Regions from separate parts of the Planococcus lenghuensis genome, predicted to be linked through region 1. Evidence: riboswitches for the same ligand, from Rfam matches in the RefSeq annotation. Region 1 holds a riboswitch; each other region holds the start of a gene.

Region 1 (7,952 bases):
TGTCCCGCGGTCCTGTCCGTAGACCCCTGACAGAATTTTGATGAGCGTGCTCTTGCCTGCACCATTTACACCAAGCAGGGCATGGACTTCGCCTTTTTCCAGGTTGAATTCTGCGCCATTCAGCGCCCGCGCATTGCCGAACGTTTTTTCGATGCCATTCATTTCAAGCAAAGGGTTCGCCATTGCTGTCCCCTCTTTCTGAGAAAGAAGCTGCCCCCATTACTGAAGACAGCTCCACATTTATTTTTTATAGGCCTTCCAGTTCACGGAGCTCATCCGTATAACCTTGTTCGCTTGCGCCCCATCCTTCAATGTACTCGCTCAGCTGATCTGTTGTAATCTGCTCTTCCGGCAGATTTTCAGCTTCCACGAATACCGGTTCCAGGACAACTTCCGCTTCTGTTTCTTCACCGGCAAGCTTCTGGTACAAATACCTCACCTGAATGCGGCCGATGTCTTTCGGGTCCACTGCAGCCGAGGCAACCCACGGGCTGCCTTCAGTCTGCATCATCTGCAGATCTTCGTCGCTCATGTCAATTCCGTATACTTTAATATCCGTTCTGCCTGCCTGCTCAATCGCACGGACGGCGCCTTTCGCGAATTCATCCCATGAAGCCCATACAGCTGTGATGTCCCCTTCGTTCGGGTACTGCTTCAGGATCGCTTCCATCTGTGCCTGTGTATCAAGGGCCGTATTGTCTGTTGCAGCACCGAATGCCGCCACTTCGTTGATGCCTTCGTTATTGTTCATGAATTCTTCGTAAGCCACTTGGCGGCGTTCCATCGGAGCAAAACCGGCAACCCAGATTTTCACGATGTTCGCTTCACCGCCTGCATCTTCCGCTAATTTGTTAAGGGTCAGTTCAGCCATCTGCTGATCGCCCTGACGGAGTACTGTCACACCGTCGACTTCAATTCCCGTATCGAATGCGACGACCGGGATTTCAGCATCCAGCGCTTTTTCAACGCCCTGATTAAGGGCTTCTTTCGTACCGTGATCGATCAGGATTCCGTCAAACCCCTGATTAACTGCGGCATCCAGGTTCGATGCCATTTTGGCCAGGTCCCCGTCAGAAGTAAATACGGTTACTTCACCGCCGAACGCTTCCACTTGTTCTTTGACGCCTTCAATGTACTGAGCCGAGAATGTGCCGAGGTTGATCTGCATAATAAGGGCGATTTCTTTACCTACGAGCGGGTGGTCGGATACTTCAGTGGCGGCATCGGATACGGCTTCTTCTGTCACAGCGCCTTTTGGCTGGCAGCCTGCAAGCAAAAAGCCGATAACAAGCAGCGTTGCCAATACCCATAATTTCTCTTTTTTCATTTATTGTTCTCCTTTTCCGGCAGCCGCTGTAAGCAGGCCGGCAATATTTTGGTGGAAATCCGGTTCGATGACGCCTTTTTCCGTGATGATGGCGGTGATGTATTTGGAAGGCGTTACGTCGAACGCCGGGTTATACACATTCGTTCCGGCCGGTGCGACCGGCACATCACCGAAATGAGTGATTTCCTCAGCTTTGCGCTCTTCTATCGGAATATCTTTTCCGCTGTCAATTGACAAATCGAATGTTGAAACAGGAGCGGCTACATAAAATGGAATGCCGAACGTGTGAGCGAGCAATGCAAGGTTCAGTGTACCGATTTTATTCGCCGTGTCGCCATTCGCTGCAACCCGGTCGGCGCCGACAATGATCGCTTCAATGTCCTTTGCGCCAATTGTATGAGCAGCCATGCTGTCGGTGATGAGTGTTACATCGACCCCTGACTGCTGCAATTCCCATACTGTCAGCCGGGCGCCCTGATAAACCGGGCGGGTCTCGCAGGCATATACGTCAAATTTCTTCCCGCGTTCGCTGCCGAGATGGAACGGAGCAAGGGCTGTTCCGTATTTTGCAGTGGCGATCGACCCGGCGTTGCAGATTGTCATAACTCGCATCTTATTTTCCAGCAGTTCCAGGCCATGCTCTCCGATCTGCCGGCAAGCCGCCTCGTCTTCTGCCCTGATTGCTTCCGCTTCCCTGAATAACTGCTGTTTCGCATCAGCCACTGACGCTGCACACGGCAATGTGCTGAGCAGCCGTTCAAGCGCCCAAGCCAGATTGACTGCCGTCGGCCGGGAGCTTGCCAGGTAATCGGCATCCTTTCGCACATACGCTTCAAAGGCGTCAAGCTCATCTGTATCATGACTCTCCGCTGCAAGCGCTAAGCCGTAGGCAGCCGTAATACCGATCGCCGGTGCGCCCCGCACTTTCAGGGAAAGGATGGCATCAAATACTTCTTCAATGGTTGTAAGGTCGATAAATTCAATGATATGCGGCAGTTTCTGCTGATCCAAAATCGTAAGCTGCCCGTCTTTCCATTCGATGGATACCGGTACTTGCATCAGCGCAGCGCCCCGATCAGTGACAGTACGTCATCGATGGACGTAAGTTCTGCCCGCTTCAGAATGAACGCTTCACCTGTCCGCAATGCCTGCCGCTTCCGTGCAATTCGCTCTTCATCGTCTTCAATGCCGTCAAGGTCGCTGACATGTGCCAGACCGATTGTCCGGCGAATCAGCTCAGCGCCGGCAAAGCCGACGGAATCCCGGAAGATTTTTTCCAGCACGGTTTCTCTGTAACCCGTTGTATCTTTAAATGCACTTTGGTTTTCCTGTTCCCATAGCTCTGAAAACCGGGAAGAAAAGACGTCCCATGTATTCCGGATATGGTCTGTGATCACATCCCGGCCTTCTTCTCCGCGCGTGATCGACTGGAACACAAGATTCGCGAGGAAGAGGCCGACGTCAAAACCGATCGGACCATAAAATGCAAATTCCGGGTCGATGACTTTCGTTTCATCTTTGCTTGCAAAAATACTGCCTGTGTGAAGATCGCCGTGCAGCAAAGCTTCTGCTTCAGTCAGAAAGCTCTGTTTCAGTTTCGCCGCTTCCAGTTGCAATGCCTTGTTGTTCCAGATTGCTTCGGCATCAGCAGTGAGCGCTTCTTCGAAATCATTGGTTTCATTATTGAAGAAAGGATCTGTAAAAATCAGGTCTTCTGTAATTTTGCATAATTCCGGATTGGAGAATTCGGCAGCAAGCCGTTTTTTGTCGAATGGATGAAGTCCGAAATCCGAGGTATGGAACAGCGTCTGCGCCAAGTACTCGCCAATGTCATCCGACAGTTTCGGATACGTCTCACCAGCGATCAGGCCAGCCCGTGCAACGGTAAGATGCGACAGGTCTTCCATGACCGTGTATGCCAGCGCTTCGTCGGTTGCGTATACTTCCGGTACTAGATGCGGCACGTATTCCCCGTGCTTTTTCAGTGCATTTGCTTCAATCTTTGCCCGTTTCAGTGTCAGCGGCCAGCTTTCACCGACCACTTTTGCATACGGCAATGCCTGTTTAATGATAAGGCCTTTGCCGGTTTCGTCTGTTATGTGAAAGACGTAATTGAGATTGCCATCGCCGATTTCCCGGCTTGAAAGTGCCGCTCCTTTCGGAAAGAAATCTAGCTGAGCGGCAAGCTCGACTGCCGTTTGTTCTGTCAATGGGGTGTAATTCGCCGTTTCTGTAACCGCCATCTGTACTCAATCCTTCCCTGAAAAAAATAAAAGCGCCTCTTCGGAAAGAGGCGCAGAATAATCGGATTCCCGCCTCTCATCTTCTGGAAAAGTTTCTTTCCAGTGGAATTAGCACCGTGCCTTGCGGAATGGATTTGTCCATTCCGGCGCAAAATCTTAACGCGCCCCGTTTCACAACGGTATTATGGTCGGTTGCTGGGCTTCATCGGGCCATTTTACCCTCCGCCTGCTCTTGATAAGAGTGCTGATAATTTATAAAGTTATTAAAGTCTGACATGAATCCTATCATGATTCAAAATAAAGTGCAACAACTTTTCAAAGAAATAGTTCTTAATTGTCTGGCTTATTACAAAGCGGTAAATTATAGATTTATCCTTTCAGAATATCGCTTAATTTTTCGCTTTTTTTCGAGTTCCACTAATTGGACGCTGAGTTCCGCTAATTCGGCATTGAGTTCCACTAATTTAGCATTGAGTTCCACTAATTAGGCGCCGAGTTCCACCAGTTAAATGGAAGCCGCTTCCATTCAGTCAGGAATTGGTCTTCTGTTACTTCTTCAGCCAGCCGGCATCCTTGTAAGCACTATTGATGGCATCTTCGTTTTTCATTTGACAGAATTAAGATCCCATGAAATAATCAGCATAATTTCTAAAAAAACTAAATACGTTATTCTTATTCAGAGCAGGCGGAGGGACAAGCCCTACGAAGCCCGGCAACCGGTCGATTGACACGGTGCTAATTCTTGCAGCCTTCAAGCGACGGCTGACAAATAAGAAGATGGTATCCGATAACCTCTTCTTAGGAAGAGGTTTTTTATTTGTTACAGGAACTGGAGAGTGAATTTATGAGTGGATTGACAGCCCGCTATCAACTGTACGGGCGGCCTGGATCATTCGGGAAGAAAGCGGAAGGCATTGCTCTTGGTCTCACGGTCGGATCTTGGACTGACCTGCCGCAGCTTGAACAGGAACAGCTGAAGCAGCATAAAGGAACCGTGGAGTCCGTCACGGAATTCGGTGACTCCCCTCACCCGTTAAAACCGGAATTGATCCGGGCGGAAGTGGAAATCCGTTACCCGGCGGCCAATTTTTCGGCGGATCTGCCGGCGATCCTGACGACTGTGTTCGGGAAATTATCGCTCGACGGCGAAGTGAAATTGCTGGATCTTATTTTCGATGAAGAATTACTCGCCCGTTTCCCGGGTCCGCGGTTCGGCATCGAAGGAATCCGGGAAAAGCTCGGCGTCCATGACCGGCCGCTCGTCATGAGCATTTTCAAAGGTGTCATCGGCCGCGATCTCGGTTATCTTGCCGACCAGCTCCGCCAGCAGGCGCTTGGCGGCGTGGATCTCGTGAAAGATGATGAGATTTTATTCGATAACCCGCAGACCCCATTTGAAGAACGGATCGTGCGGGGGAAAGAGGTGCTGGAACAGGTGTATAAAGAAACCGGCCACCGGACATTGTACGCAGCCAATCTGACCGGCCGCACATCCGGACTCCGCGATAAGGCCCGCAAAGCACGGGAACTCGGCGCGGACGCGCTGCTGTTCAACGTCCATGCCTACGGGCTGGATGTGCTGCAGGAACTTGCGGAAGACGCGGAAGTCGGATTGCCGCTCATGGCGCATCCCGCATTCAGCGGCGCATTCACGTCTTCGCCTTTTTACGGTGTGGCGACGGAACTTGCGCTCGGCAAACTGACCCGCATTGCAGGTGCGGACTTTTCCCTGTTCCCTTCTCCTTACGGCAGTGTTGCACTTGAGAAGAACGCTGCACTGGCGCTCGGCCGGGAACTCGTATCCGACAGCCCGTTAAAACGGACATTCCCGGTTCCATCAGCCGGCATCCACCCGGGCCTCGTCCCGCTTCTGTTTGAGGATTTCGGCACCGACAGCATCATTAACGCAGGTGGCGGTGTCCATGGACATCCGGATGGCGCTGCAGGCGGCGGACGGGCGTTCCGTCAGGCCGTCGATGCCGTACTCGCCGGCACTTCGCTTGAGGAAGCGGCGGCATCCCATGACGAATTAAAAACGGCGCTCAAGTTATGGGGGTGAACAATGTGAAAAAACCAATCATTTTCTGCGATTTCGATGGAACAGTCACGGACCGCGACAATATCATGAACATCATGAAGGAATTCGCACCGCCGGAATGGGAACCGATCAAGGAAGGCATTTTAAACCAAAGCATTACAATACGTGATGGTGTAGCGGAGATGTTCTCCCTGCTGCCTTCATCAAAGAAAGATGAAATCATTTCTTATGTATTGGATGCAGCGGAAATCCGCGAAGGTTTCGCTGATTTCGTCGCTTTTGCCGACCGGGCCGATATCCCGCTGTATATTACGAGTGGCGGCATCGACTTTTTCGTCCGGCCGCTCCTCGAACCATACGGGCCGTTCGCCGGCATTTATTGCAATGAAGCGGATTTCTCTGATGATTGCATCCGCATCCGCTTTCCGCACGGCTGTGATGAACAATGCAAAAGCCAAGGCTGCGGATTATGCAAACCGACGGTCATCCGGCAGCTTTCAGATGAGGATACGTTCAGCATCGTCATCGGGGACTCGATTACGGATCTCCAGGCAGCCAAAGGCGCGGATCTTGTCATCGCCCGCGATTTCCTGATTGAGAAATGCAAAGAGCTCGGCATCCCGTATGAGCCGTTCGAAACCTTCCATGATGTGACGGACATTCTGGAGCGGAAGCTCGGTGTCCGTGTATGAGTATTGTGGAAGAGCGTTGGACGGAACTTGCAGACATCAAAGACGAACTTGCCGCCCGCGACTGGTTCATGGGCACAAGCGGCAACCTCGCCATCAAAGTGAACGATGAGCCGCTCCAATTCCTGGTCACCGCCAGCGGCAAGGACAAAAAGAAACGGACGGCGGAGGACTTCCTGCTCGTCGACGCGGACGGCCAGCCGATTGACGAAACGCAATTGAAACCATCAGCGGAAACGCTACTGCATTGCGCGGTTTATGGTCAGACGGATGCTAGCTGCAGCCTCCATGTGCACACGGTGGCGAACAACGTGATCTCTGAATTATACGGGGATGCCGGGAAAATCGGATTCAAAGGCCAGGAACTCATCAAGGCGTTCGGCCTGTGGGAAGAAGACGATGTGCTCACCATTCCCGTCATTCCGAACCCGGCGCATATTCCGACGCTGGCCGAAGAGTTCAAGCAGCACGTGAACGCTGATTTCGGTGCTGTGCTCATCCGTAACCATGGCATCACAGTCTGGGGCCGCAGCGGATTTGAAGCAGCGAAGCTGTTGGAAGCAAGCGAGTTTTTATTTCAGTATCAATTGACTTTACACCAATATAAACGATAAAAGAGAGGAAGATTCACTATGGCAATCATCAAACTCCAGGAAACAAACGAAACAATCAATGAACAGCACAACGTCGCGACGTTCCTTGCCCAGCAGGAAGTCATTTATGAGCACTGGGACATCAATAAACTTCCGGATAATCTCCGTGAAAAATTCGATTTGAATGATGAAGAAAAAGAACAGATCTTGGAAGCATTCCGTCCGGAAATCAATGACATTTCCGAGCGCCGCGGCTATAAAGCGGCAGATGTCATTTCGCTGTCGGACTCGAATCCGAAGCTCGACGAACTGCTGAAGAACTTCCAGCGCAAGCACATTCATACGGATGATGAAGTGCGTTATATCGTCAGCGGCCACGGCGTATTCATCATCCAGGGCAAAGATGAGAAATTCTTTGAAGTCCACCTGGATCCAGGCGATCTCATTTCCGTGCCGCCGAACATCACGCATTACTTCACACTCGCTGATGACCGCAAAGTCGTTGCCGTCCGCATCTTCGTAACAACTGAAGGCTGGGTGCCAGTGTATCAGGACGAACAGGAAAGCGTGCAAGGATAGTCGAATAATGGGATCCGGTTCAGTGAGCCGGATCCTTCTTATGTGCCAAAATCCCTCTCCTATTCCCCCTCCTTAAAAATACTTAAAAATATGACACCTTTTCTCTTCCGATTCGTATTATTACTAATTAACCCCCTAATTCATTGATAACGTACAGGAAGGAGTGAAATTATATGACACGATCCGATGATCAACGAAGAAAAGACCGGTTGGGCAGCGGCGCGCGATCAGAATTGTTTTCAGCAATAGCCCCTGATGTGGTGTTATGGCCATTTCACCTGGTTTTATCTCTGCTGAGAGGAACGGGAAAAGCCATCCATTCGATTCTGAGCGGGTTTTGAAAAGCAACCGAAATCGACTATTGTAAAGTGCTCGAATTTACAATTAAACATACTATCTTAAAACCAGCCTAACATTCTCCCTTTATACTGAAACTGAACACAGAATGAAGGGAGACGGAAATGAATATGAAAATTGCCGTGA
Region 2 (7,952 bases), 120 kb from region 1:
GTTGGATAATCAGGAGTGAATAAATTCCTCAACAATTGCAAGCAATTTATAAATCCCGAGACAAAAATTGTTGATCATTATATTGCACTTTCTGTTACACCTGCAAGAAAAATCGCTTATGGGGCATTATTAGCTTCCTTGGCCACTATTCTGCAATCGGCAGGAATGTTAGGGGGGATTGGTTTGTTGGTCAGCGCGCTCAGCACGCTGGCCATCTTGATCGGTACTGTTATCTCCTTGCAGCTCGGTTTCTTGTCTTATTTGACAGCCTTGTTCTTGATTGCTGTTATTCAGCCAAGCGAGCTGTTCGCATTCCCACTTACTACCGGACTTCTAGGACTAAGCATGGGATTCGCTTTTAGATACTTTAAAAGCGGGTTTCTTGCCGCTGTGTTTTCTGGCATTTCTCTCACATTAGGAATCTTATTTATCCTCCTCATCATTAAGTTTCCGATATTGGGGCCTGCAGCAACTTCAGATGTCGACTTTAACCTAATCATGATAATTTTGCTTTTCTCTATTTTCTACAGTTGGATTTGGGTGAAAGGGTTTTTATCAATCGTTAAAAAGTTCAGTAGAATTCCAGGAAATCGTGCATTCGATTAAGCTCGAAGGAAACTGATTAAAGATTTATTCTGCGACGGGTTTCCTCGAATCATTGGTGTTCAGTTACTCATAACAATGATACAGAGAGCTTCTGAACGAATCGATAGCCATACGGCAACATGTTACTTTTCGGGACAAGACGGACTGGGAAAGTCAGCGAGCAGGCATAATCGGAGGCGTTCGACTTTCAGAAGATTTTACTTTCTAAAACAATATTGAAGACGCTTGAATATCAACCGCTAATGCAACAATCTTAGGTTCCTGAGAAGTGTAGAATATCTTTGAACTTGTACAGGTTTTACGTGCACAGAAGCCAAAAGTGGGAAAGCGCAGCTATGTAAGCAGCGGATATGGCAATCATAACTATTCGGGTGGCGACAGTGAAATAAAGAAATGTAGGCAGGGAGGATTAAATATGTGATTAAAAAAACGGTGAAATATAAATGCATTGGCATGAATTAAACGACTTTCCTGCAAGGTTTTAGAAAAGCTTTCTAAGGGTATCGGTTAAATGTTAAATGAAGACGCTTAAATGTATCAGTCTTGAAAAGCAGTATTAGTCGTATAAGCAACATAAATAACACCTCTTATATCTATCCATCACTCCATGCTCTTATTGCCAAGAAACGCACTGTCTCTCCTGTCTTTATCTGTATTTTCCACGAGCAATTAAACTCCTTCTATGAGAAACAGCTTCTTTGAAGAATTCCCGCTGCCAGCTAATTGTTGAAAAATTTCTCTTAATCCTTTAAAAAATACTAATCTGCGCCATTGCTCTAACGCTCCAAATAAATAAGGGGAGGAATTTGGATGAAGAAGAGAAATAAAATGCTGATAGGCACTGCAGCTGTAGTTTCAGGAATCGGGATGGCGGGCCTGAAAAACAGAAAAATTTTAGGTGTGTTGAAAGATGGCATGACTGAGAATATCACGATGACCAACACCATGGTGAAAGAGAAGATGTTTGGTGTAAAGCAGGAAGTCGCCAGTCAAAAATTAAAACCATCTTCGAATTTTCCGCTCATTCATCTCCCGGAAGGTTTTGAAATCGAAAAAGTGATTGATGGCCTTACCTATCCGACGTCTGTGGCATGGGATGATGAAGGAGCTTTATATGTTGCCGAAGCAGGTGGTGCCTTCAAGGATGAAGAGGGGGCTAAGGCGAGAATATTGCGGATTGAAAATGGGGAGGCGACGGAAGTCATTGACCTGACCGGCAAGATCTACCCGGCTATTTCCGGTATGACTTGGCACGATGGCGCCTTCTATATTACGCACAGAGAAATGGATTTATCGGGAGCAGTTTCTAAAGTGACAGTCGACGGAGAGGTGACCCGGCTGATCGGCGGCATCATTGACGCTAAATCCGATCACCAGCCGAATGATTTACGGGTAGGAAGAGATGGCAGAATGTATGTTTGTGTGGGTATTGGAGGAAACTCGGGATTTATGGATGAAAACGTGATGGCGGCAGTCAAAAGATCGCCGGACGGACATCCAACCACCGCAAAAGATATTGTGCTGACCGGCATTAACATCGAGCTTCCCAATTTCCTGAAAGATTCGCCTGAATTGATACAGACTGGTGCTTTTGTGCCTTTTGGTACCGTAACAAGACCCGGGCAAGTGATCAAAGGCCGCGATAAAAGCGGGGGGACAATCCTGGCCTTTGATCTTGATGATCCAGAAGGGACCGTCAAACCGTATGCATGGGGATTCCGTAACATTATCGGAATCGCCTGGAATGAAGCAGATGAGATGTTTGCCGCTGTCAATGGCTATGATAACGCACCGGGAAGACCGATAAAGGATGTCTATGATGGTACGTATCGGGTCGAAAAAGATGCTTGGTATGGCTGGCCCGATTTTACAGCAAATTTTGATCCTGTGACTGACGAAAAGTACAGACCAGTGAGTTCAGCGATCGCTCCCGTCTACATAAATGGAGAGAGACAGGAACGGAAGATCTACTTTTTGATTGATCATAAAGCCAGCGGCCTCAAGCAGCCGGATAAATCACTGATTGCCGGTCTGCATGAAGTCAATTCTTCACCTTCTAAGATCGATATCTCTCCTGCCTCCTGGGAAGAGTATGCGAATCAGTTATTCATTGCGGAGTTCGGAAATATGGAGTGGTTGACAAATCCGGCCAGGGACAAACCCGCCGGCAGCAGAATTTCGCTAATCAATCCAAATGCAAAGGGACAACAAGTACAGCCCTTTATTCAAAACGAAGAACCGGTACCTGCGTCTCACCTTGGAAAACAAGGAGAAGGAATCGAGCGACCTTATGACGTGAAATTCGGACCGGACGGGGCTATGTACATCGTCGATTTTTCTACACTCCGTGTAAACCTGAATCGTTTAGCGCGGGACAACGGGGCATTCCCTGTTGATTTCCATATGAAAACCGGCATCGTCTGGAAAGTGACAAAAAAATGAAATTATAAGACTGAGAGTAAATACACTTTCGATTTTATTACTTGTTTCCTGAGTATATTTTCGAAGGTGTTTTATTGTGCCCTATTCGGTGCTCACCAAAGGCAGAAGTGTGATGAATTATTCATCGATTTAGGCACATCATACTTTTGTGTGTAACTAGCAACGGTACAGTTACCTTCTGCAGTAAGGATAAAAGTTGGTTTTGGATAATTTTTTTCGTTTTTGCTAGTGGAAAGGGTATGTGAGCGAGGAAGCTTTTCGAAATTAATGTGAAACTGACGTTCTGGGATTAGGTTCCCCGATTGGTAACAAACAAAAAATAGAAAATTTAAAATAAACAATTGACTTTTTAAATCCATAGTATTATGCTAGGTATTAATTTCATAACCTTCTTATCAAGAGAAGCCGAGGGACTGGCCCGTTGACGCTTCAGCAACCTCCGACAATTGTCGGAAAGGTGCTAACTCCAGCAAGATTTTTTTCTTGGGAGATAAGAGAAGCAGGACCACTCGCGATACGGTGCCCCCTTTTCTCATCTTCTTTGAGAAAAGGGGGCTTTTTCTTATCCTCCGGTTGAAATAGACAGAAACGGAAAAGGAGGCAATCATCATGGCAGAAAAGCAGCATAACTCAACCGCATGCCAGCCGGCCCGAATGGGCGTATACATACCCGGACAGCGAATGTTCACCAGAGCTTGACCGGCAGCTTTAAACGAACCAGTACCGGGAAAGCTCTTTAATTCCATAAGACGTTAAGTTCCCGTCCATGGCCATTACAGAAAAATCTGGAGGAATGAAAAATGAGAAATATCCCGTTAATCGATATAAGAAGCTTCCTGGTAGTTGTTGCCGCCATTATGCTGGCCATTGTCGCCGCCGGCTGCTCCACGACTGTTGACTCGGCTGATGCACCGCCTGAGACCATCCGGGTGGATTATGCCTATTATTCACCGCCAAGTCTCGTGCTGAAGAAATTCGGCTGGTTGGAAGAGGAGTTTGCGGAAGAAGGAATTGAAGTGGAGTGGACATTGAGCCAAGGCAGCAACAAAGCGCTGGAGTTTCTGAACAGCAACAGCGTCGATTTTGGTTCCACCGCTGGAGCGGCAGCCCTTATGTCGAAGGCAAATGGCTCGCCGATCAAGAACGTTTATATTTATTCCAAGCCGGAATGGACGGCACTCGTGACGAATCCCGGCTCCGGAATTGAAAGCGTTGAAGATTTAAAAGGAAAGAAAGTCGCCGCTACACTCGGAACCGATCCTTACATCTTCCTGCTCCGGTCATTGGCCGGCTCCGATATTTCAGCGGATGATGTTGAAATCATCAATCTTCAGCACGGAGATGGCGCGTCCGCACTGGCTTCCAATCAGGTGGATGCCTGGGCAGGACTCGATCCGCATATGGCGAGACTGGAACTGGAATCAGGCGCGGAGCTGTTTCACCGGAATGCGGACTTGAATACCTACGGCTTTTTGAATGTTCGGGAAGAGTTTGCTGAAAATCACCCGGAATACGTAAACCGCGTCATTGCCGCCTATGAGAAAGCACGGAATTGGATTCTGGAAAATCCGGAAGAAGCGGCTGAACTGCTGGCCGAGGAAGCGGGCATCAGTGTGGAAGTCGCGAAAAAGCAGATGGAGCGCAATGACCTTTCCAACCCGGTTCCGGGTGATGTTCACCGGGAAGCATTGACTGCAGCCGGTAAAGTGCTGCAGGAAGGGGAAGTCATTGACGCGGATGTCGATATCGAAAAAACCACGGAGTCATTGATCGATCCTTCTTTCGCGGAAGAAACGGTCGAGCAGTAAATCCGGGAAAGCAGGAGGGAACCCGATGGCAAAAAATCAAAGTGAATTGTCTTCTGTATTTGTGGCGGGCAAGCAGCAACAACGAAAGGAAATCAGCCAAAAAGGAAAAAGTACCTGGTTCCGCCCCGTCCTGGCAGGCAGCGTGTTGCCGGTCATCCTGATCATTGCCTGGGAGCTGCTCAGCCGGGCGGGCGTTTTTCCTTCCTATCAGCTGCCTGCTCCCTCGGTCGTTGTCGGCACAATAACAGAGATGGCAGCAGACGGGTCATTATGGGGCCATATCGGAATTACGGTTTACCGGGTCTTTGCCGGATTCTTACTCGGCACGGCAACAGCCGTCATCCTCGGATCCCTTGTCGGATTCTACACGAAAGCGGAGCAATTTTTCGATCCGCTCATCCAGGCATTCCGTTCGATTCCGTCGCTTGCCTGGGTACCGCTGTTCATCCTGTGGATGGGCATCGGGGAGCCGGCGAAAATTACGATGATTGCCGTCGGCGTCTTTTTCCCGGTCTACTTGAATGTCGTCAGCGGAATCACCGGCGTGGACAGAAAATTGATCGAAGTTGGAAAGATGTACGGTTTGAATACGTATCAGCTGATTAGACGGATCATCCTGCCGGCGTCGCTTCCTTCCTTTTTGGTAGGCTTGCGGAGCGGTCTTGGCCTTGGCTGGATGTTCGTGGTGGCGGCTGAATTGATGGGTGCAAGCCAAGGACTCGGGTATCTGCTCGTCGTCGGGCAAAACACCTTGTCACCGGAAACCATTCTTGCGAGCATCATTTTATTTGCGGTCATCGGAAAGCTGTCTGATTGGGGATTGAAGAAAATTGAAATCAGGACGCTGCACTGGCAGGACCGCGTTGCGAAATCATAAAGAGGAGGCGGAACCATGAGTCTGCAGCTGCAACATGTGAGCCGGACGTTCAACGGCAAGAAAGCGATCCACAACATTTCATTAACCGCCGAACCAGGGGAGATCATCGGGCTGCTCGGTACGAGCGGCTGCGGAAAAAGCACCTTGCTTCGCGCGATTTCCGGCCTCGATACCGATTACGACGGAACCGTTTCCATCAACGGGGATACCCGGAAACAAGTTCATGACACCACCGGGTTCATCTTTCAGGAACCGCGGCTGCTGCCTTGGCTAAACGTCCTGGAAAATGTGACGTTCGGGCTGAAAGGGAAAAAAGGAGACAACCAGGCGCTCGCCAAACGATATTTAAGAAGCGTAGGCCTTTCGGACAGTGATGCCCTTTATCCGCGGGAATTGTCAGGCGGGATGGCGCAGCGGGTGGCGATTGCCCGGGCGCTCGTCACGTCACCGGAAATCCTGCTGCTCGATGAGCCGTTCAGTGCACTCGATGCGTTTACGAAAATGCAGCTTCAGGACTTGCTGCTGGATGTCTGGGAGGAATACCGGTCAACCGTCGTCCTGGTGACGCATGATATCGATGAAGCGTTGTATCTGTGCGACCGGATTATTATTTTAAGGGGGGAACCCGGAGAGATCGCCCGGGAACTGACCATTGAACAACAACGGCCCCGCCCCAGAGGAAGCCGGGAACTTGCGAATCTGAAAGCCGGAATACTGGAGGACTTGAACCTGGATAACAGGCGAATTCACTCTTCTTGAGAACAGTGTGCATGGATAAAAAAACACCTTCAGCACCGCGCCGAATAAGAGCGATGCTGGAGGTGTTTTCTGTCTGGATTCAATTGAATCCTTCCGTTACAGCCAATATATAAGCCCCCGAGCCTGTCAGTAAGCTCGGGGGCTTATATAAAGTTTCTACCATAGTTCTCCGCCGACTACAAAGACCAATAACAGGTCAATAACACCGAGAATAATAGCCGCCCAACCGAGTCCTCTGCTTGGCGAATTCAAAGCGACGATACCGAGAATGATCGCCGCAATACCCATCCAGACTGGAAGGAAAAACAATCCGATGATCCCTAAAATAATTCCAAGCCATCCAGCCCAAGCCATTCCGCTGCGGTCTGTGCCAGTTTCCTCTGTTCTCATGCTGCGTCACCTCCCTTCAATGCACTTTTTGTACATCCGGTTTTTATTTTTGTATAACCTTCCATTCCCCGAATAGAAAAAAGCTAAACTTTAGCACGTACTCTATACTCCTTGCGATTCTATGGTCAGTAAATCAGAACCGGGACTGCGAAATGATGGGGAAAGTGAAAGTTTCCTTAATACGCGCGAATACACACACGTAGAGTCTCTGCTTTTCTGCCAACTCCGATTTGTCCTCCATGGGCTTGCATGGAATTCAATCCATTGACATCATACACCCGGGGGTATACTCTTGGGGTGAAAGCAGTTCAGGTAAACACAGAAGGAGGAGAAGCTGATTTGAAATACGATGGTGAAGTAATGGACAAGCTGCGGCAAATTGAAGGAGGGATCAAAAGCATTCTTCATTTGATGGAAAACGAAGCGGAATGTAAGAACGTCGCAGAAGAGTTAGTGGTCATCAGGAACACGGTAGATGAAGCAATTGGTACCGTGGTCGGTGGAAATTTACAGCAATGCCTCGTCAAGCGGTTAACAAATGGAGAGGAATCCGCTGCAGTCATGAAAGAAGCGGTTGATTTGCTCATCCGAAGCAAGTGAATAATCAGTGGAGGAGGTGAAGATAATGATGACAATGATGGGTGGCGGCATGTGACTGAATACAATCATTTGGATCATTGTGATCGGACTCTTCGTATACGGTTTGGTGGCACTGCTGACAAGGCGTGATCCGGGAAAATCCGCTCCTGAAAAGCGGCAGGACACGTCGATGGAAATCTTGCGGGAAAGATTCGCCCGCGGGGAAATCGATGAAGAAGAATACGAAAGACGGAAAGAATTCCTCCAAAACCGGCGAAACGGATAAAAGTTTTAACATTTTTTAGAAAAGATTTCTCCAACGTTCTCCTAATTAAGGAAAGTGGAAAGGGTGAAAATCGCATGATTCAAAAGCGGATGGATCCGGCGCGAGCCCACGTTCTGTTGAGTGAAGAGCGAAAAGCACTGCTTCCGCCGGATACGGTCATTGACCAGCTGGCTATTCGTCCGACAGACCGAGTGCTGGAATTGGG
Region 3 (7,952 bases), 120 kb from region 1:
CGCTCGTGAGCCCTTCCGGAACCGGGAGCCAGGCAAAGAAGGACCCTTTTGGTGCATCGAAATTCCAGCCGATGCGCGCACCTTCCCGCACGAGCGTTTTCCGGCGGCGGTCATACAATGCGACTAGTTCATCGACAGGTTCCTGACTGCCGCTCAATGCGGCTGCCGCTGCATGCTGAACCGCAGGGAACAGACTGACGAATAAATGATCCTGAATCAGATTGAGCGCTTCGATAAATTGCGCGTTACCGACCGCGAAGCCGACCCGCCAGCCGGCCATATTATACGTCTTCGACAGCGTGTACAATTCGACGCCGATGTCTTTGGCGCCTTCGGACTGCAGGAAGCTCGGCGGTTTAATGCCGTCAAAGCCGATTGCGCCATAAGCGAAATCGTGCACGACACCGATGTCGTGCTTCTTCGCGTATGCGACTGTGTCATTAAAGAACGACTGGGTGGCAGTCGCGCCGGTCGGGTTGTTCGGATAATTGAGATACAGCAGCTTTGCCTGATCACTGATGGATTCAGGAACGGTGCTGTAGTCGGGAAGGAAATTATTTTCCCCGGTCAGCGGCATTGTTTCATATTGCACACCGGCGAGGGCGGTGCCCGACAGGTAATCCGGATAACCCGGATCCGGCAGCAGCATCAGCTCGCCTTCATTCATAAGGCATAGCGGAAGCTCGACCAGTCCGATCTTCGTGCCGAACAGGACAGCCACTTCGGTGGCGGGATCAATATCAACATCGTATTCCCGCTTATAAAAGGCAGCTGCTGTTTCTTTTAATTCATCGGTGCCGCGAAACGGGGAATATTTGTGCGATTGCGGATCCGCTGCTGCGTCCTGCAGCGCTTTTACGATATGAGGCGGTGTCGGCTGATCCGGATTGCCCTGTCCAAGGTTGATGACATCCCGTCCTTCTGCGACAGCCTGCCGGACGTCTTTCGTCAGCTTGGCGAAAAATTGGGTCGGCAATTGCTGCAGCCGGTTAGAAAATTCCATATTGCTAAACCTCCATTTGTCAGAAAAGTTGCATGTGTACTCAGAATCTTATACATTTTACGTAGCATTGTCTACTGGAGGCGTATAAATTGAAAATAGCTTGCATACAAATGGATATCGTATTCGGCGAACCTGAAACGAACTTTGCGCACGTGGAAGAACGGATGCGGGAAGCGGCAGCGAACGGGGCGGACGTCATCGTGCTGCCCGAGATGTGGAATACCGGATACGCGCTGACGCAGCTTGAAGAACTCGCGGACAGAGATGGAAAGGCGGAATCTTTCCTGGCGGCGTTTGCCAAAGAGCATGGCGTTCACATCGTCGGCGGATCCGTATCGTCGAAGAAGAATCATGGATTTACAAATACCATGTACGTAGTAAACAGCAGCGGTGAAACGATTGCGGAGTATGACAAAGCGCACCTGTTCGGACTGATGGATGAGCACATCCACTTGGAATCGGGTGAGTCGGCCAATTTGTTTGAGCTGAACGGCATTCCGGCCGGCGGTGTCATCTGCTATGACCTCCGATTCCCGGAATGGCTCCGGCGCCATGCGCTCGAAGGAGCGAAAGTGCTGTTCGTACCGGCGGAATGGCCGGCGCCACGCATTGATCACTGGCGCATTCTGCTGCAGGCGCGGGCAATCGAGAACCAATGCTTCATTGTGGCGGTGAATCGGGTCGGCAGTGATCCGGCCAACGAATTCGGCGGTCACTCGATGGTCATTGCCCCGTGGGGTGACGTGCGGATGGAACTCGGGACCGAAGAAGAAATCGGCTATGCGGATATCACATTGGACGAAGTGGACGAAGTGCGCGGGCGGATTCCGGTGTTTGATGACCGGCGGGAATGGATTTATTCGAGTATTTTGAAAAAGTGATTGACACTGCGGAAAAAAGTGAGTAAGATAATCAACAATTGCATACGATCTTATCGAGAGAGACCGAGGGACAGGCCCTGTGACGTCCGGCAACCCCCAGCAATGGGAAGGTGCCAAATCCTACAGAATGCATCCGCATTCTGAGAGATAAGTCGAGAACTTAACCGTTTCGATGCCTCTTTCTTGATTAAAAGAAAGGGGCATCTTTTATTTTTGGGGTGAAATTATGATTGAGATTGAACAACTGACGAAAACATATAAAACGAAATATGGAACCGTGACTGGTGTGGACAATGTTTCCCTGACGGTCGGGGAAGGGGAAATCTTCGGGATCGTCGGGTATTCCGGCGCCGGGAAGAGTTCACTCATCCGCTGCATCAATTTACTGGAACGTCCCACTTCAGGTGTGATCCGGATTGGCGGGACCGATTTGACGAAACTGGGCAGCGGCCAATTGCGGAAATCCCGACTGAAAATCGGAATGATCTTCCAGCATTTTTATTTGATCAGCCAAAAAACGGTCTACGACAACGTTGCATTCGCACTCCGGGCTGCGGGTACACCGGCAAAAAAGATCCGGCCCCGGGTTGAGGAATTGCTGGAGATGGTCGGTCTGGCAGATAAACGGGATGTTTTTCCGGGTCAGCTGAGCGGCGGCCAGAAGCAGCGGGTGGGAATTGCCCGGGCGCTCGCGAATGATCCGACAGTGCTGCTGTGTGACGAAGCGACATCAGCGCTGGATCCGAATACAACGCTTTCGATTCTCCGCCTGCTGAAGGAAATTAACCGGAAGCTGAACATTACGATCGTGCTTATCACGCATGAAATGAATGTGGTGAAGGAAATTTGTGACCGGATGGCCATCATGCAAGGTGGACGTGTAATTGAAGAAGGAGCGGTCTACGATGTGTTTGCGAGTCCGCAAACAGAGCTGACCAGGGAATTCATCTCAAGTGTGGTGTCATTTGATGTGCCGGAACAGGTACTGGCCTCCGTACGGGGTACCCTCGTCCGCGTGTTGTTTAAAGGAGACGTCGCCGGAGAGGGCGTCATTGCAGACATGCTGCAGCGGCATGCGGTAAAAGGGAATTTCCTTCATGGGGCCATTGAATACATTCAAGAGAGACCGCTCGGCATCTTTATTATGGAACTCACAGGTGAACGGGGAGCGGTCACCGATGCCCTTGAGTATCTGCAGAGCCGACGGGCAGCAGTGGAGGTGATGAATCATGGGCGTTGAATGGGGACGCATTATCGAGCTGATGCCGGATATCCAGCAGGCATTTTTTGAAACGCTGATCATGATCAGTATTTCCTTCGGCGTTGCCTTCCTTATCGGTTTGCCGCTCGGAATCCTGCTTTTTGCAACGGATAAAGGACTGTTCTGGGAGAACCGGTTTGCCAAGTCGGTAATTGGATTCATCGCCAATATGATCCGGTCGATTCCATTCATCATTTTGCTGGTGGCCCTGATTCCACTGACGAACCTGATTGCCGGAACGACGATCGGCCCATATGCGGCAAGCGTGTCGCTATCGGTCGCAGCCATCCCGTTTTTTGCCCGGCTTGTTGAAACATCGTTCCGGGAAATTGATAAAGGCGTTATTGAAGCCGCCATTGCGGTGGGGGCGACGCCATTCATGATTATCAAGGATGTGCTGCTGCCGGAAGCAAAACCGAGTCTGATCCAAGGGATTACGCTCACATTGATTAGCCTTATCGCATACTCTGCGATGGCAGGCGTGGTCGGAGGCGGAGGCATCGGCGACCTCGCGATCCGCTTCGGTTATTACCGGTATGACAACACCATCATGATTGTGACCGTCGTCATACTTATTGTGCTCGTTCAGCTGATTCAGCAAGCGGGCGACTGGACATCCAAAACAATCGATAAACGATAGGAGAGAATGAAAATGAAAAAATTCGGATTGGTATTGACAGCAAGCGCATTGGCCCTCGCCGCGTGTGGGGAAGAGGAAGCGGCGGAAGTTACTTCAGAAGCAGGAGTTGAAGGGGAAACGCAGGCGATCACGCTTGGTGCGACGGCCGGACCCTATAGTGACATGCTGAACAAAGCGATTGTTCCGCAGCTTGAAGAACTGGGCTATGAAGTAGATGTACGGGAATTCAGCGATTATATCCAGCCGAACATCGCACTCGACAACGGCGATTTGGATGCGAACCTGTTCCAGCACACAGTTTATCTGGAAAGCTTTGAAGAACAGCACAGCATGGACTTGTCGGCACTCATTATGGTTCCGACCGCACCAATGGGGATTTATTCGAATGTTTTTGATTCAATCGATGCCATTGAAGATGGTGCTACAATCGCCATTCCGAATGATCCGGTGAATGCAGCCCGTGCTTTCCTGATTCTTGAGGATGAAGGCCTGATCCAACTTGACCCGGAAGCGGAGACACTGACGGTATCCGAGCAGGATATCATTGAAAACACGAAGAATCTGAAATTCCAGCCAATTGATGCCGGCCAGCTGCCGCGGGCAGTGGAAGGATCTGATCTGTCAGCTGTTCCGGGAAATTATGCACTTGCTTCAGAAATGGACCTGCTGGATGCATTGGCACTTGAGAACATGCCGGATCAGTACCGTAACGTGGTCGCCGTGACAGCTGACAATGAAGACAGCGAACTCGCAGCGGATCTGGTGGAAATTGTGGAATCACCGGAATTTGAAGAAGTGATCGATGCAGAATTTGAAGGCTTCGGCAAGCCGGAGTGGATGACAGAGGAATAAACGGACGGAGAGAGGTGCAGCGATGGAAAACCTGATTGTGCAGGGAGCGCCGAATGCGTATATATGTGAAACGGGTGCTTTGAGCAGATTGGAAGCGCATTTGACCGCTCTCAACTATAAAACTGTGTTGGTCATCCATGGGAAAAAGTCGTGGGAGTCAGCCAGCCCTTATTTCCCGTCGTTTGAACAGATTGATGCTGTGTTCATCCAGTATGGCGGGGAATGTTCACTTGCGGAAATTGAACGTATCGCATTGCGTGCCGGACAGGCAGACGCCATTATCGGAATCGGAGGCGGGAAGATTTTGGATTTAGCAAAAGCGGCAGCCCGTGTTGCCGGCAAGGAAACAGTACTGATTCCGACAGTTGCTTCCAATTGTGCTGCCTGGACACCGCTCAGTGTGATTTATGATGCCGGCAAATATGTCCGGTTCGACATCCACCCCAAAAATGCATCACTGGTCCTGCTGGAACCGGATATACTTTTACGGGCACCAGAGGAGATGCTGGCGGCCGGCATTGGAGACACAATCGCCAAATGGTATGAGTCGGATGTGCAGTTTCGAAAACTGGATACCTTCACAGCTCCAGTTACAATCGCCCGGTTTGCAGCTAAACTTTGTTATGATGAACTGCTCGTGCATGGAGAAGCGGCAATGGCCGCAGCCCGGCAAAAGGAACTGAACGACAGCTTCATCAAGACAGCTGAAACGATCATCATGACAGCGGGAATGGTTGGCGGGTTCAGTGATCCGTCCCGGATCGTTGCGGCAGCACACGCTATTCATAACGGATTAACGGCACTTGATGAAACTCATCATGTCCAGCATGGTGCGAAAGTGGCGTACGGGATTTTGATTCAATTGGTTCTGGAAGACCGCTGGGATGAAGCGGGTAAGCTTGCCGGATACTTTCGGCAGATTGGTCTCCCGACATCGCTAAGAGATTTGGGGATTGGAACAGTGACGGAAGAATCACTGCAGCCGGTGGCGGAAAAAGCGACAGCCAAAAACGAAACCATTCATAATCTGCGGAAGGATGGAGTAACGGCTCGGGAAGTTTTGCATGCGATGCTGACATATGAAAAGTACACGGCTCTTGTCGGTTAACCAAGTCAATTCTAAAGAGAGTATGTACAGCTGGGACTCATGTTGCCTCTTCCTTTTGAATAAGAAAATCAATTATTTACAGTCAAGTCCGGGCGATTTATCGTCCGGATTTTCTTGTGGTAGAATAGCAGGAAACAGTGAAAAAGAGGGCAGATATGCATATTCGACAAATGGAACTGCAAGACAGGGAGATGTGGCTTGAAATGCGGCGACAGCTGTGGCCGCATTGCCCTGAAGAAAAACACCAAGCGGAAATCGGGGAACAGTTGAATTCGGACAATCTGACCGCATTCTTGGCAGAAAAGGATGGAGAGGCAGCCGGTTTCCTTGAAGTATCGATTCATGGAAATGCACATGGAGAAGCCGGCTGTTGCGGATATATGGAAGGCTGGTTTGTCCGGGGAGAATGCCGGGGGCAAGGGGCCGGCCGGCGATTGGCGGAAGCGGCAGAAATCTGGGCTGCCGCCAGAGGCCTGAACCGGATGGCCTCGGACTCGGAAGAAGACAACGAGCACAGCCGGCATGCTCATGCCGCGCTCGGCTACCGGGAAATCGCTGTCCGTGACGGGGAAGCAAAGTTCATCAAGGATATAAAAAGTATCGTAACCTATGGGGATGCCTTTATCGATTATTTCAGCAAAGGGACGGACAACACTGAGTTCAGCCGGCATCTCGGCGGCGCAACGGTTAACGTGGCAGCTGGTGCCGGTCGGCTTGGCCTGCCGTCCGCTTTCATTACGGTGACGGGAGACGACGGGGATTCCCGGTTTTTCCGGGAGCAACTGGAACAGGAGAATGTGAATCTGGCATTCGCTGTGTCGGTGCCTGAAAAACGGGTGAGCGGCGTTTATGTGCATCTGACGCCGGAATTCGACCGGGTCTTCGCATCTTACGAAAACGAAACGCCGGACATCCAAGTGGCACCGGCCGATTTATCAGCGGCAGCTTTCGAGACAGCCAGCGCTTTTCATTTCTGTTCCGGCACTATGTTTCAGCCGACGGCATTGGAAACGACGCGGTCCGCTGTCCGTCTTGCCAAGCAATATGGCGTCCTTTGTTCACTGGATGTCAATATCCGGCCCCTCCGATGGGACAGCGAAGACCAGTGCCGCCGGACGGTAAATGAATTTTTGCAGCAGGCGGATATCGTAAAGATGACAGTAGAAGAATTGGCGTTTTTAACCGAGACCGAGTCGATTGATGAGGGGCTTCGCCGGCTGGCGGGATTCAAGATTCCGCTGCTGTTCATTACGGACGGTGAGAATGGTACGCGTGCTGTGAGTGGCAGTGAGAGCATCCATGTACCGGTGGTGCCTGTGCCGCCGGTCGATACGACAGGTGCCGGGGATGCATTTGTGGCAGGCGTACTGCGGCATATCCACCTGTACGGACTTCCGGGAACGCGGGAGGAGATCATTCGCTGTGCCGCTTTCGGCAATAAACTCGGAGCCTTGTGCACGACGAAAAGAGGCGCATTGACGGCGATGCCGAGACTGGAAGAAGCACAGGCTTTTTTGGAAGGAGAAGTGGAATGATTCTGATCATGGGCATTGCGATTATCGTCATTATGCTGCTGACGACGGATAAGCGGGACAAGCATTTGAAAGATATCAAGGAGCAGAATGAAGAGATCATCAAACTATTGAAGGAAAGCAATTCCAAAAACGTTTGAGACAGGAGAGATGCAGATGGCAATCCATAGTTTTCACTTAAAGGCCGATTGGCCGGGCAACCGCAACGATATCGGCACCATTGAAACCGGGAATTTGAAGACGCAGATTTCTATCCCGCCGGAAATGGACGGACCCGGTGTCGGAACCAATCCGGACGAGATGCTTCTGGGCGCTGCTGCCACTTGTTACATCATCACGCTTGCAGCGATGATGGAACGCAGCAAGCTTGCCAAAGAATCATTGACGATGGAATCGGAAGGGCTTGTTGATGTGACGAACGGCATTATCACATACAAGACGATCATCCACCGGCCGCGCATTGTGCTGAAGGCGGACGCATCCGAAAAGGATGTTGCGCTCTGTCAGCGGCTCGCGGAAAAAGCGGAAAGTTCCTGCATGATCACCCGTGCGATTCAAGGGAATGTGGAAGTGCGGCTGGAAGCGGACATCTTAACGGGGACATAAAAGACAGCCGCATGCAGCCTGCGTGCGGCTTCTTAATGTGAGTGGTAGGAAGTATGTATCCGCGTTCAG

Evidence for each region. Region 1 has a riboswitch for S-adenosylmethionine ahead of mtnW (2,3-diketo-5-methylthiopentyl-1-phosphate enolase). Riboswitches for the same ligand answer to the same signal wherever they lie in the genome.
Region 2: linked by a shared signal. The riboswitch ahead of B0X71_RS17150 (aliphatic sulfonate ABC transporter substrate-binding protein) and the one ahead of mtnW (2,3-diketo-5-methylthiopentyl-1-phosphate enolase) in region 1 are both predicted to bind S-adenosylmethionine.
Region 3: linked by a shared signal. The riboswitch ahead of B0X71_RS15965 (methionine ABC transporter ATP-binding protein) and the one ahead of mtnW (2,3-diketo-5-methylthiopentyl-1-phosphate enolase) in region 1 are both predicted to bind S-adenosylmethionine.

The regions. Positions count from the first base shown of each region.
Region 1 covers NZ_CP019640.1:3,264,407-3,272,358, forward strand. The annotation lists gene B0X71_RS16515 (sugar ABC transporter ATP-binding protein) at 1-183, opposite strand, end outside; gene B0X71_RS16520 (sugar ABC transporter substrate-binding protein) at 248-1,327, opposite strand; gene mtnA (S-methyl-5-thioribose-1-phosphate isomerase) at 1,328-2,386, opposite strand; gene mtnK (S-methyl-5-thioribose kinase) at 2,386-3,570, opposite strand; SAM riboswitch class I at 3,644-3,812, opposite strand; SAM riboswitch class I at 4,240-4,346, shown strand; gene mtnW (2,3-diketo-5-methylthiopentyl-1-phosphate enolase) at 4,415-5,629, shown strand; gene B0X71_RS16540 (2-hydroxy-3-keto-5-methylthiopentenyl-1-phosphate phosphatase) at 5,635-6,300, shown strand; gene B0X71_RS16545 (methylthioribulose 1-phosphate dehydratase) at 6,297-6,911, shown strand; gene B0X71_RS16550 (1,2-dihydroxy-3-keto-5-methylthiopentene dioxygenase) at 6,930-7,469, shown strand; gene B0X71_RS21045 (hypothetical protein) at 7,643-7,810, shown strand; gene B0X71_RS16555 (metallophosphoesterase family protein) at 7,931-7,952, shown strand, end outside.
Region 2 covers NZ_CP019640.1:3,389,224-3,397,175, reverse strand. The annotation lists gene B0X71_RS17160 (hypothetical protein) at 16-606, shown strand; gene B0X71_RS17155 (PQQ-dependent sugar dehydrogenase) at 1,417-3,048, shown strand; SAM riboswitch class I at 3,438-3,545, shown strand; gene B0X71_RS17150 (aliphatic sulfonate ABC transporter substrate-binding protein) at 3,849-4,856, shown strand; gene B0X71_RS17145 (ABC transporter permease) at 4,882-5,733, shown strand; gene B0X71_RS17140 (ABC transporter ATP-binding protein) at 5,749-6,492, shown strand; gene B0X71_RS17135 (hypothetical protein) at 6,649-6,882, opposite strand; gene B0X71_RS17130 (metal-sensing transcriptional repressor) at 7,222-7,482, shown strand; gene B0X71_RS21445 (SHOCT domain-containing protein) at 7,652-7,747, shown strand; gene B0X71_RS17120 (class I SAM-dependent methyltransferase) at 7,822-7,952, shown strand, end outside.
Region 3 covers NZ_CP019640.1:3,145,662-3,153,613, reverse strand. The annotation lists gene B0X71_RS15975 (pyridoxal phosphate-dependent aminotransferase) at 1-1,003, opposite strand, end outside; gene B0X71_RS15970 (carbon-nitrogen family hydrolase) at 1,093-1,884, shown strand; SAM riboswitch class I at 1,932-2,038, shown strand; gene B0X71_RS15965 (methionine ABC transporter ATP-binding protein) at 2,111-3,124, shown strand; gene B0X71_RS15960 (methionine ABC transporter permease) at 3,114-3,785, shown strand; gene B0X71_RS15955 (MetQ/NlpA family ABC transporter substrate-binding protein) at 3,798-4,637, shown strand; gene B0X71_RS15950 (iron-containing alcohol dehydrogenase family protein) at 4,660-5,745, shown strand; gene B0X71_RS15945 (PfkB family carbohydrate kinase) at 5,901-7,280, shown strand; gene B0X71_RS21030 (hypothetical protein) at 7,277-7,417, shown strand; gene B0X71_RS15940 (OsmC family protein) at 7,434-7,883, shown strand; gene B0X71_RS15935 (hypothetical protein) at 7,937-7,952, shown strand, end outside.